Paractinoplanes brasiliensis: one gene and its partner. The protein of the gene in region 2 interacts with the protein of the main gene of each other region in a pairwise test. Links are inferred from orthologs where the notes say so. Each region holds a gene or a part of one and is shown on either strand. Other genes may lie near its edges.

Evidence for each region. Proteins that work in one complex are often made in the same cells at the same time.
Region 1: the proteins of lpdA (region 2) and pcrA interact in binary tests that used the Escherichia coli proteins (3 or more experiments, as listed by UniProt). The link is inferred for Paractinoplanes brasiliensis from one-to-one orthologs.

What each region holds. Positions count from the first base shown.
Region 1 is NZ_SNWR01000001.1:2,660,356-2,667,248, forward strand. Bases 2,090-5,195 are described here. They hold pcrA (DNA helicase PcrA), read right to left. Parts: upstream 4,802-5,195; coding sequence 2,378-4,801; downstream 2,090-2,377. Other genes in these bases: C8E87_RS46320 (M23 family metallopeptidase), read left to right, coding at 2,090-2,185; C8E87_RS11785 (bifunctional metallophosphatase/5'-nucleotidase), read left to right, coding at 4,937-5,195. Also shown: C8E87_RS11770 (M23 family metallopeptidase), read left to right, coding at 370-1,107; more of C8E87_RS46320, read left to right, coding at 1,274-2,089; more of C8E87_RS11785, read left to right, coding at 5,196-6,784. UniProt on the Escherichia coli protein: A helicase with DNA-dependent ATPase activity. Unwinds DNA duplexes with 3'-5' polarity. Translocates on single-stranded DNA with 3'-5' polarity. Initiates unwinding more efficiently from a nicked substrate than double-stranded DNA.
Region 2 is NZ_SNWR01000001.1:1,736,048-1,739,551, forward strand. The notes cover bases 549-3,504. They hold lpdA (dihydrolipoyl dehydrogenase), read left to right. Parts: upstream 549-1,310; coding sequence 1,311-2,699; downstream 2,700-3,504. Other genes in these bases: C8E87_RS07390 (leucyl aminopeptidase), read left to right, coding at 549-698; C8E87_RS07395 (hypothetical protein), read right to left, coding at 736-1,065; sucB (2-oxoglutarate dehydrogenase, E2 component, dihydrolipoamide succinyltransferase), read left to right, coding at 2,753-3,504. Outside these bases: more of C8E87_RS07390, read left to right, coding at 1-548. UniProt on the Escherichia coli protein: Lipoamide dehydrogenase is a component of the glycine cleavage system as well as of the alpha-ketoacid dehydrogenase complexes.

The DNA of each region.
Region 1 (6,893 bases), 930 kb from region 2 along the record:
ACCGCGATGCCACCTGAACCAACGTTAACCCGAGCGGGGCCCAGGGGGTAGCAGGCCCGCCGAACACGTGATCACCTGCCGTGACGAGAAATGTATTCTGCGTCACCTCACTATCTGTTTTATAGGCCATTACTCCGCGTGCGCGAACAACTGCGCGAGGAAAGGTGACCAATTCGGACATTCGCTGCGCAATGCGGACCCGGAAGTGTCAGCGATTTGGCGCTTCGACTTGTGGGCCTGGGGCCATTTCGTTACCGTGGCTCCCGGCTGTCAACCAGTTAACGCTGATCTGACAGCCCCGACGAGCAGGGTCCACCGGAATTCCGGCGCCACGCTCGTCGCCGATTTGCCACCGACGGAGGGTTGTTCGTGCGCCAGCGCTTGTCGTCTGAGCCCGATCGCTATCGGGGTCGTCGTCGCGTACCCACCCCTCCGCGCAGCCGCTACGCCGTCGCTGTCACCGCGGCGTTCGCCGGCGCCGGTGTCGTCGCCATCGGAGCGGCCTCCAACTTCCCCGACCAGAAGAACGTCGACCCTCAGGCACTGCAGTCCCACGGCGCGGTTCAGTCGATCGACGACGCCATCGCCGATCGCGCCGCCGACGATGCCGCCTCCCGTGGCGACAGCCGCACCGAGACCGCCAAGACCAAGGTCAGCGCGGAAGAGGCCGCCGCCGACGTCTGGCTCCTCCCGATGGAGGACTACCAGTTCACTTCGGCGTACGGGGTTCGCTGGGGCAAGCTGCACGCCGGCATCGACCTGGCCGGTCCCGAGGGACTGCCCTACAAGGCGATCCACGCGGGCAAGGTCACCAAGGCCGGTTACTACGGCGGCTACGGCAACTCGATCACGATCGAGGACACCGAGGGCAACGAGGTCATCTACGCCCACTCGCGGCGACTGCTCGTCAAGGTGGGCGACGAGGTCAAGGCGGGCCAGGTGATCGGCCTGGTCGGCAACACGGGCGCCTCGTACGGCACCCACCTGCACCTCGAGATCCACGTCAACGGCACCCCGACCGACCCGATCCCGTTCCTGCGCGATCGCGGCGTCGACATCAAGCTTCGGGTCGAGTCGGTGTTCGCCGGCGTCGCCGCCGCTTCTTGATCACTGTGGTACCCGCCCGCGGGCGGTGAAATCCGCCGGGTGATGTGACCCCGGACACTCCCCTGGTTGCAACTCGGTTGAACCGGGCCACACCTTTCTCACAAACCGTTCAGGCAGGCCGACAGGCAGATGTCGGTGATCAGTTCTGCCTGGGAGGTCGTGCCGCGTGGCGCATCGAGACGAGACCCGTTCCGCCGGTCGCCACCGCCGGAACCAGGTCGGCCGTCACCGCGCGCCCAGCGCCGTCCCCACCCCGCTCGTGCCCTCCACAACGGCCGCCAGCACGCGCTCCGACGCGTTCTCCAACACCTTCCCCCGTACGGTCGTCCCCGGCGCGCGCTCCAGCACGTCCTCCAGCACCTTCACCCGTACGGTCGTCTCGGGCGTCTTGTCCAGCGGCCGGGGCCGGGCGGCGCTGCTGACGGCCGCGTTGAGCGCCGCCCTGGCCACGGGGATCGCCGGTGGCTCGGCCGCGGCGGCCGCCGACAAGCAGGTCGTGCCCGCGGCCGGCCTCGCGCCCGTCGAGACCATGGCCGTTCCCGCCCCGATCGTGGACGCCGGCCCGTGGAAGCCGCCGGCCGCCGGCGAGGCCGCGGCCGCGCGCGGCCGGCTCAAGGCCAAGCCGCGCGTGGTCGTCACCAAGGCCCCGGCCGCCGCCGGCTGGGTCAACCCGAACCCGTCCGGCCGCGTCACCTCGTGTTTCGGCCCCCGCTGGGGACGACTGCACGCGGGCGTCGACATGGCCGGGCCGAACGGCTCACCCATCCTCGCCGCGGGCGCCGGGGTGGTGGTCCGCGCCGGCGCGGCTCAGGGCTACGGCAACGCCGTGCTGATCGACCACGGCAACGGCTACCTCACCCATTACGGGCACATGTCGGCCATCGCCGTTCACGAGGGGCAGCGCGTCGAACCCGGCGAGCAGATCGGCGACGAGGGCTCGACAGGCCACTCCACCGGGCCGCACCTGCACTTCGAGGTGCATCAGGGCTTCTACAAGAACCCGGTCGAGCCGGTGCGCTGGCTCCACGACCGCGGTGTAACCCTGAACGGCTGCGAGGCCGCCCTCACCCCGCGCTGACCGCACACGCCCCCACCGTCGGCCGCCCAACCCGCCCGGCACCGCCGAGAGCAGGGCAGCACCGGCCAGAAAGACCACGCCGCACCGCACGACCCTCCCGGCGCCGCGCCCGAGCCGGAGCACGACCCTCCCGACCCGGCGCAACCCTCCCGGCTAGCGCATCCCAGCCCCGCACCGCGTACGGGGAAGGGGTTAGATCTTTTCGATCGGGGCGTGGCGCAGGACCAGCCACATCACCTGGTCGCCGAAGTCGATCTGGGCTCTCGCGCCGGGGCCCTGGCCCTCGACGGTGATCACGCGGCCGAGGCCGTAGCGCTGATGGTTGACCCTGTCGCCGGCCGAGACCTTGGGGGCCTGGGGCAGCTCGCTGGCCGTCGACAACCGGCTGCCGTCGATGCCCAGCCGGCTCGCCAGCTGCTGCGCCTTGGGTGTGCCGCCGGAGAAGCCACCGCCCCGGTAACGGTCTCCCCCGCCTCGCCCGCCCACACCGCCTCCGGTGCCCGACCACGACGTGTAGGAGCCGGCCGTACGCTCCCAGCGGATCAGCTCGGGCGGCAGCTCGTCGGTGAAACGCGAGGGCGGGTTGTATTGCGGCTGGCCCCACGCACCCCGGGTGACCGCGCGGGAAAGGTAGAGCCGCTGACGGGCGCGGGTGATGCCCACGTAGGCCAGGCGGCGTTCCTCTTCGAGCTCGTTGTTGTCGCCCAGCGCGCGGGTGTGCGGGAAGACGCCGTCCTCCAGGCCGGTGAGGAAGACGACCGGGAACTCCAGCCCCTTGGCCGTGTGCAGCGTCATCAGCGTGACCACACCCTGGTGGTCGGGGTCGTCGTCGGGCAGCTGATCGGCGTCGGCGACCAGCGCGACCTGCTCCAGGAAACCGGCCAGCGTGGCGACGGGGGCCTCGTCCTCGTCGGCCTGGGCCTCGACGCGTTCGGTGTACTCGCGGGCGACGCTGACCAGTTCCTGCAGGTTCTCGACCCGGCCCTGATCCTGGGGGTCGAGGCTTTCCTCCAGCTCGGAGAGCAGGCCCGAACGCTGCAGGGCCAGCTCGAGCACCTCTTCGGGAGGGGCGCCCTGGGCCAGCTCGCGCAGGTCGTCGAGCAACTGCACGAAATCGGCGATGCTGTTGGCCGACCGGGCGGCGATGCCGGGCGCGTCCTTGGCGTGGCGCAGCGCCTGGCCGAACGAGATGCGGTCGCGCGCCGAGAGCGCCTCGATGCAGGCCTCGGCCCTGTCGCCGATGCCGCGCTTGGGGGTGTTGAGCACGCGGCGGATACTCACCGTGTCGTCGTCGTTGACCACGGCTCGCAGGTAGGCCAGCGCGTCGCGCACCTCTTTGCGCTCGTAGAACCGGACACCGCCGACAACCTTGTACGGAAGGCCGACGCGGATGAACACTTCTTCGAAGACACGCGACTGCGCGTTGGTGCGATAGAAGACGGCCACGTCACCCGGGCGGATGCCCTCGCGGTCGCTCAGCCTGTCGATCTCGCGGGCGACCCAGTCGGCCTCGGCGTGCTCGGTGTCGGCGACATAACCCACGATCTGCTCGCCGGCGCCCTGATCGCTCCAGAGGCGCTTGGGCTTGCGCGAGGTGTTGCGGTCGATCACCGCGTTGGCCGCCGACAGGATCGTCTGGGTGGAGCGGTAGTTCTGCTCGAGCAGGATCGTGCGGGCGTCGGGATAGTCGCGCTCGAACTCCAGGATGTTGCGGATCGTGGCGCCGCGGAACGCGTAGATCGACTGGTCGGCGTCGCCCACCACGCACAGCTCGGCCGGGGGGACCTCGCCGCCCTTCTCGCCCACCAGTTCCTTGACCAGCATGTACTGCGCGTGGTTGGTGTCCTGGTATTCGTCGACCATGACGTGGCGGAAACGGCGACGATAGGTCTCGGCGACGTGGGGATGCGACTGGAAGAGGTGGACCGTGGTCATGATGATGTCGTCGAAATCGAGCGCGTGCGCTTCCCGGAGGCGGCGCTGATAGAGCTCGTACGCCTCGGCGACCGCACGCTCCTGCGGGCCCTTGGCCTTTTCCTTGAACTCCTCGGGCTCGACCAGCTCGTTCTTCAGGTTCGACACCTGGGCCGCCAGGCCGCGCGCGGAGTACCGCTTCGGGTCGAGGTCGAGCTCGCGGATCACCAGCGTCATGAGGCGGCGCGAGTCGTCGGCGTCGTAGATCGAGAAGGTGCTCTTGAGGCCGGCGTGCTCGTGTTCGGCCCGCAGGATCCGCACGCACGCCGAGTGGAACGTCGAGACCCACATGAGCCGGGCCCGCGGGCCGACGAGCTGGGCGACGCGCTCCTTCATCTCACCGGCGGCCTTGTTGGTGAAGGTGATCGCGATGATCTGGCCGGGGTGCACGTCGCGTTCGGCCAGCAGGTAGGCGATGCGATGGGTGAGCACACGGGTCTTGCCCGAACCGGCGCCGGCCACGATCAGCAGCGGCGAACCCGCATGGGTGACCGCGTCACGCTGCGGGCCGTTGAGGCCGGTGAGCAGCGATTCCGGATCGATCCGGGGCTGGGGGCGCCGGGGCTGCGCCGCCTCGGCCGGAGGGCGCGTGGCGGGCACGGCGAACAGGGCGCCGTCGGGGGTCTCAGAAGAAGGTCGCATCGCGGGGTGAAGTCTATGCCGACCCCCCGACAAGAATTCCGCCCCTTGCTGACCGCACGGCGGTAGCGCTCACGAGCGTCGATCCACCAGTCTGTCGTAGTTGACATCACACCGCTGATCGGGAGACCGAACAACATGGACCGTCCCCGCTTCCGCCGCCGGGCGGCGCTGCGTCACCTCGCCGCGCCCGCCCTGGCGCTGGCCATCATCGCCGGGTTGCCCCTGGGCAATTCCGCCGCCGCGGCCCCGCCGCCCGAGTTCGCGCCCGTCAGCGTCAGCTACGGGCTGCCCAAGGGCGCGACCGCCAAGGGCCAGTTCCTCAGCTACAACGACTTCCACGGCGCCATCGACCCGCCGGCAGGCAGCGGCGCGGTCGTCAACGCGTCCGGCACGTCGACCCCCGCGGGCGGCGTCGAATACCTCGCGACCTATCTGAAGAAGCTGCGCGCCCAGGCCAAGACCGAGAGCCGGACGACGCTGACCGTCGGCGCCGGCGACCTCATCGGCGCGACCCCGCTGGTCAGCGCCGCCTTCCACGACGAGCCGACGATCGAGCTGATGAACCAGGTCGGCCTGCAGATCAGCTCGGTCGGCAACCACGAGTTCGACGAAGGCGTCATCGAGCTGCTGCGCATGCAGCGCGGCGGATGCCACCCGGTCGACGGCTGCCAGGACGGCGACGGCTTCGGCGGCGCCAAGTTCACCTATCTGGCGGCGAACACCATCGACAACCGCACCAAGCTGCCGATCCTCCCGCCGATCGACATCCGGCTGGTCAACGGCGTGCCGGTCGGCTTCGTCGGCATGACGCTGGAGGGCACGGCGGGCATCGTCAACCCGGCCGGCATCAAGAACGTGCACTTCACCGACGAGATCACCACGGCCAACAAGTGGAGCAAGGTCCTCAGCGGGCTGGGCGTCAAGGCACAGGTGCTGCTCATCCACGAGGGCGGAACGCAGGCCACGGCCACGCCGACGCCGGGTGTCTCCGACTGCGCCGGCTTCACCGGGCCCATCGTGCCGATCGTGGCCGGGCTCAACCCCGAGTTCGGGGTGGTCGTCTCGGGGCACACGCACAGGTTCTACACGTGCAAGCTGCCCAACAAGAAGGGCACCTCGGTGGTCACCAGCGCCGGCACCAACGGCCAGCTGATCACCGACATCGACTGGGCGGTCGACAAGCGTACGGGTCGCTTCTCGGAGATCACCGCGAAGAACGTGGTCGTCGAGAACGGCGTGCCCGACGGCAACGGCGGCTGGAAGAGGGATGCGAACGGCGTCTACCTCAAGAACCCGGAAACCGTCGACGCGGGCGCCAAAAAGATCGCCGACAAATACCGTACGGCCGTCGCGCCGATCGCCAATCGCGTGGTGGGCCGCATCGCGGCTGACATCACCCGTACGGCGACCCCGGCCGGGGAAAGTCCGCTCGGCGACGTGATCGCGGACGCCCAATTGGCCCGTACGACCGGGGACGGCGCACAAATCGCGCTGATGAACCCGGGCGGCATCCGGGCCGACTTCGACGCCGAGGCCTCCGCCGGTGGGGAAGCGAACGGCGAGGTCACGTACGGGGAAGCCTTCACCGTGCAGCCGTTCAACAACCTCGTGGTCACCCAGACCTTCACCGGCACGCAGCTCAAGGCCGTGCTGGAACAGCAGTTCGCCGGGCACGAGGGGCAGACCACCACCAAGATCCTGCAGGTGTCGAACGGCTTCACCTACACGTGGAGCGCCTCGGCCCCGCTCGGCTCGAAGGTCTCGAACCTGGCGCTGAACGGGACGCCGATCGACCCCGCCGCCTCGTACAAGGTGACGACGAACGACTTCCTGGCCAACGGCGGCGACGGCTTCACGACGCTCACGGCGGGCACGGGACGGACCACCGCGCCAGGCTTCGACGTCGACGCGCTCGTGGCGTACCTGGGCGCGGGTGAACCGGTCGCACCCGGGCCGGCCAACCGCATCACCACGGTTTCGTGACGTCGATGTCGTCCCACGGATCGGGCGGTTTTCTTGCGGAGCCGCTCGTGACGGGGGCATACTCGGCCTCGTGATCCAGCAGACGCGATTTTTCTATGGCACCGGGAGT
Region 2 (3,504 bases):
TCGACACCGGCGGCATCAGCATCAAGCCGGCCGCGGGCATGTGGGAGATGAAGTCCGACATGGCGGGCGCGGCGGCGGTCGGCGCCACCATGCTGGCCGTGGCGGCGCTCAAGCCCCGGGTTGCGGTGAGCGCGTACCTGGCCATGGCGGAGAACATGCCTTCCGGTACGGCGTACCGGCCGGGCGACGTCATCACGATGTTCAACGGCAAGCGGGTCGAGGTCTTCAACACCGACGCCGAGGGCCGGATGGTGCTGGCCGACGCGATCGCCCGGGCCTGCGCCGACGGCACCGACTACGTCTTCGAGGCGTCGACGCTGACCGGCGGCCAGGTCATCGCGCTGGGCAAGCGGATCGCGGGCCTGATGGGCTCGGAGGCGGCCACCGAGCTGGTACGCAAGGCAGGCGACGAGGTCGGCGAGCCGGCCTGGCCGATGCCACTGCCCGACGAGGTGCGCAAGGGCATGGAGTCCGACATCGCCGACATCTGCCAGACGAACGCGAACCTGGACCGGGCCGGGCACATGCTGCAGGGCGGCGTTTTCCTGCGGGAGTTCGTGGCCGAGGGTGTCGAGTGGGCGCACATCGACATCGCCGGCCCGAGCTACCACACGGGCGAGGCCACCGGGTACTGGACCAAGGGCGGCACGGGCGTACCGATTCGCACGCTTCTTACGGTTATCGACCAGTTGGGCTGATTATTACGGTTCCGGGCGCATCGCGCCCGGAACCGTGTCAGTTTTCCTGGGCGGGACGCCGTTTGCGGCGCTCGTTGTAGTCACGCATCCGCTGCGGATAGCCCATGAGCCGCACGTCATAGATCGGAACGCTCAACTGATGAGCCCACCGCCGGGCGATCTCGGGAGTCTCGGTGCGCCGGCGCGTCCACTCCCCGTCGTGTGCCACGAGCAACACCGTGGTCTCGGTCACTGTCGTGCGCGGCTCGATGAACGCCTCGACCCCGCGGCGGGTGCGGACGAACTCGGCAAGATACTCAAGATCAGCACGGTCGACAGCCCGCCCGGCCGCAGCCCGCGGCTCCTGACGACGCCGAAACCAGGCCACCACATGCTCCTCACGCTCAACTGCGGCAAGAGTACGTCGAGCAGGCCCGCCTCGGGGAACCTGAGTGCACCGGCCGGTTCGCAAAGTGACAAGATGGCGTGGACATACTGTGACCGTTTCCATTGGGAGTTGTTCGGGCTTACCTTGACCGACGCACAGCTACAGCTGGACGCCTCGGTGCCCACCGCCCCGAATAATTGTCACCGTGTGACCCGCATGGCAACGACGCGAACACTGGAGTCAACGTGAGCCAGCCGAACGGCGGAACCTTCGACATCGTCATCCTCGGCGCCGGCAGCGGTGGTTATGCGGCCGCCCTGCGCGCGGCCGAGCTCAACCTCTCCGTCGCGCTGATCGACAAGGCCGAGCTGGGCGGCACCTGCCTGCACCGGGGCTGCATCCCGACCAAGGCGCTGCTGCACGCGGCCGAGATCGCCGACCAGACCCGCGAGAGCGAGCAGTTCGGCGTCAAGGCCGACCTGGTCGGCATCGACATGGCCGGTGTCAACGCGTACAAGGACGGCGTGGTCGCGCGCCTCTACAAGGGCCTGCAGGGTCTGCTCAAGCAAGACAAGATCACCCTGGTTCAGGGCGCGGGCAAGCTGGTCGCCAAGGACACGGTCGAGGTCGACGGCAAGCGTTACACCGGCCGCAACGTCATCCTGGCGACCGGCTCCTACTCGCGATCGCTGCCCGGCCTCGAGGTCGACGGCAAGCGCGTCATCACCAGCGAGCACGCCCTCAAGCTCGACCGCGTGCCCTCCTCCGCGATCGTGCTCGGCGGCGGCGTCATCGGCGTCGAGTTCGCCAGCGTGTGGAAGTCGTTCGGCGCCGAGGTCACCATCCTCGAGGCCCTCCCCCGCCTGGTGGCGGCCGAGGACGAGGAGATCTCGAAGACGGTCGAGCGCGCGTTCCGCAAGCGCAAGATCAACTTCAAGGTCGGCAAGCCGTTCGAGAAGGTCGAGCACACCGACAACGGCGTCCGCGCGACCATCGCCGGCGGCGAGACCGTCGAGGCCGAGGTGCTGCTGGTCGCGGTCGGCCGCGGCCCGACGACGGCGAACCTGGGCTACGAGCAGCAGGGCATCACGCTCGACCGGGGCTTCGTCATCACCAACGAGCGCCTGCACACCGGCGTCGGCAACATCTACGCCGTGGGCGACATCGTGCCCGGCCTGCAGCTCGCCCACCGCGGCTTCCAGCAGGGCATCTTCGTCGCCGAGGAGATCGCCGGGCTCAAGCCGGCCCCGATCGACGAGGCCGGCATCCCGCGGGTCACCTATTCCGACCCCGAGATCGCCTCGGTCGGCCTGACCGAGACCAAGGCCAAGGAGCAGTACGGCGCGGACAAGGTCTCGACGTACAACTACAACCTCGGCGGCAACGGCAAGAGCCAGATCCTCAAGACCGCGGGCTTCGTCAAGCTCGTCCGGCTCAACGACGGCCCGGTCCTCGGCGTGCACATGGTCGGCGCGCGGATGGGTGAGCTGGTCGGCGAGGCCCAGCTGATCTACAACTGGGAGGCGTTCCCGGAAGAGGTCGCCCAGCTGGTCCACGCGCACCCGACGCAGAACGAGGCACTCGGCGAGGCGTTCCTGGCCCTGTCGGGCAAGCCCCTGCACGCACACAGCTGATCACCTGATCTACGCCGAGCCGGACCAAAAACGTGGTTAAGGAGTTCTGAGACATGCCGACATCGGTCACCATGCCGCGGCTGGGTGAGAGCGTCACCGAGGGCACCGTCACTCGCTGGCTGAAGCAGGAGGGCGAGCGGGTGGAGGCCGACGAGCCGCTGCTCGAGGTCTCCACCGACAAGGTCGACACCGAGATCCCCTCGCCGGCCGCGGGTGTGCTCGCCCGCATCGTCGTCGGCGAGGACGAGACGGCCGACGTCGGCAGCGAACTCGCGGTCATCGCGGGCGACGGGGAGGACGCCGGTTCCGCCGCGCCCGCCCCGGCCCAGCAGCAGACCGCCGAGCCCGAGCCCGCGGCGCCCACCACCCCGTCGACCGAGAAGCCGGTCGAGCAGGAGGCTCCGGCCCCGCAGACGGCCAAGCCGACCGGCGAGGGCACCGCGGTCAAGATGCCGGCGCTCGGCGAGAGCGTCACCGAGGGCACCGTCACCCGCTGGCTCAAGGCGGTCGGCGACTCGGTCGACGTCGACGAGCCGCTGCTCGAGGTCTCCACCGACAAGGTCGACACCGAGATCCCCTCGCCGGTCGCGGGCACGCTGCTCGAGATCAAGGTGCAGGAGGACGAGACGGCCGACGTCGGCGCCGACCTCGCGATCATCGGCGCCGAGGGTGCCGCGCCCGCGCCGGCTGAGGAGAAGCCCACTCCGGCGCCCGCGCCTCAGCAGCAGGCCGCTCCGAAGATCGAGTCGGCTCCCGCGCCCGACTTCGCCCCGGCCGGCGAGTCCTACGCCGACCCGGCGCCCGA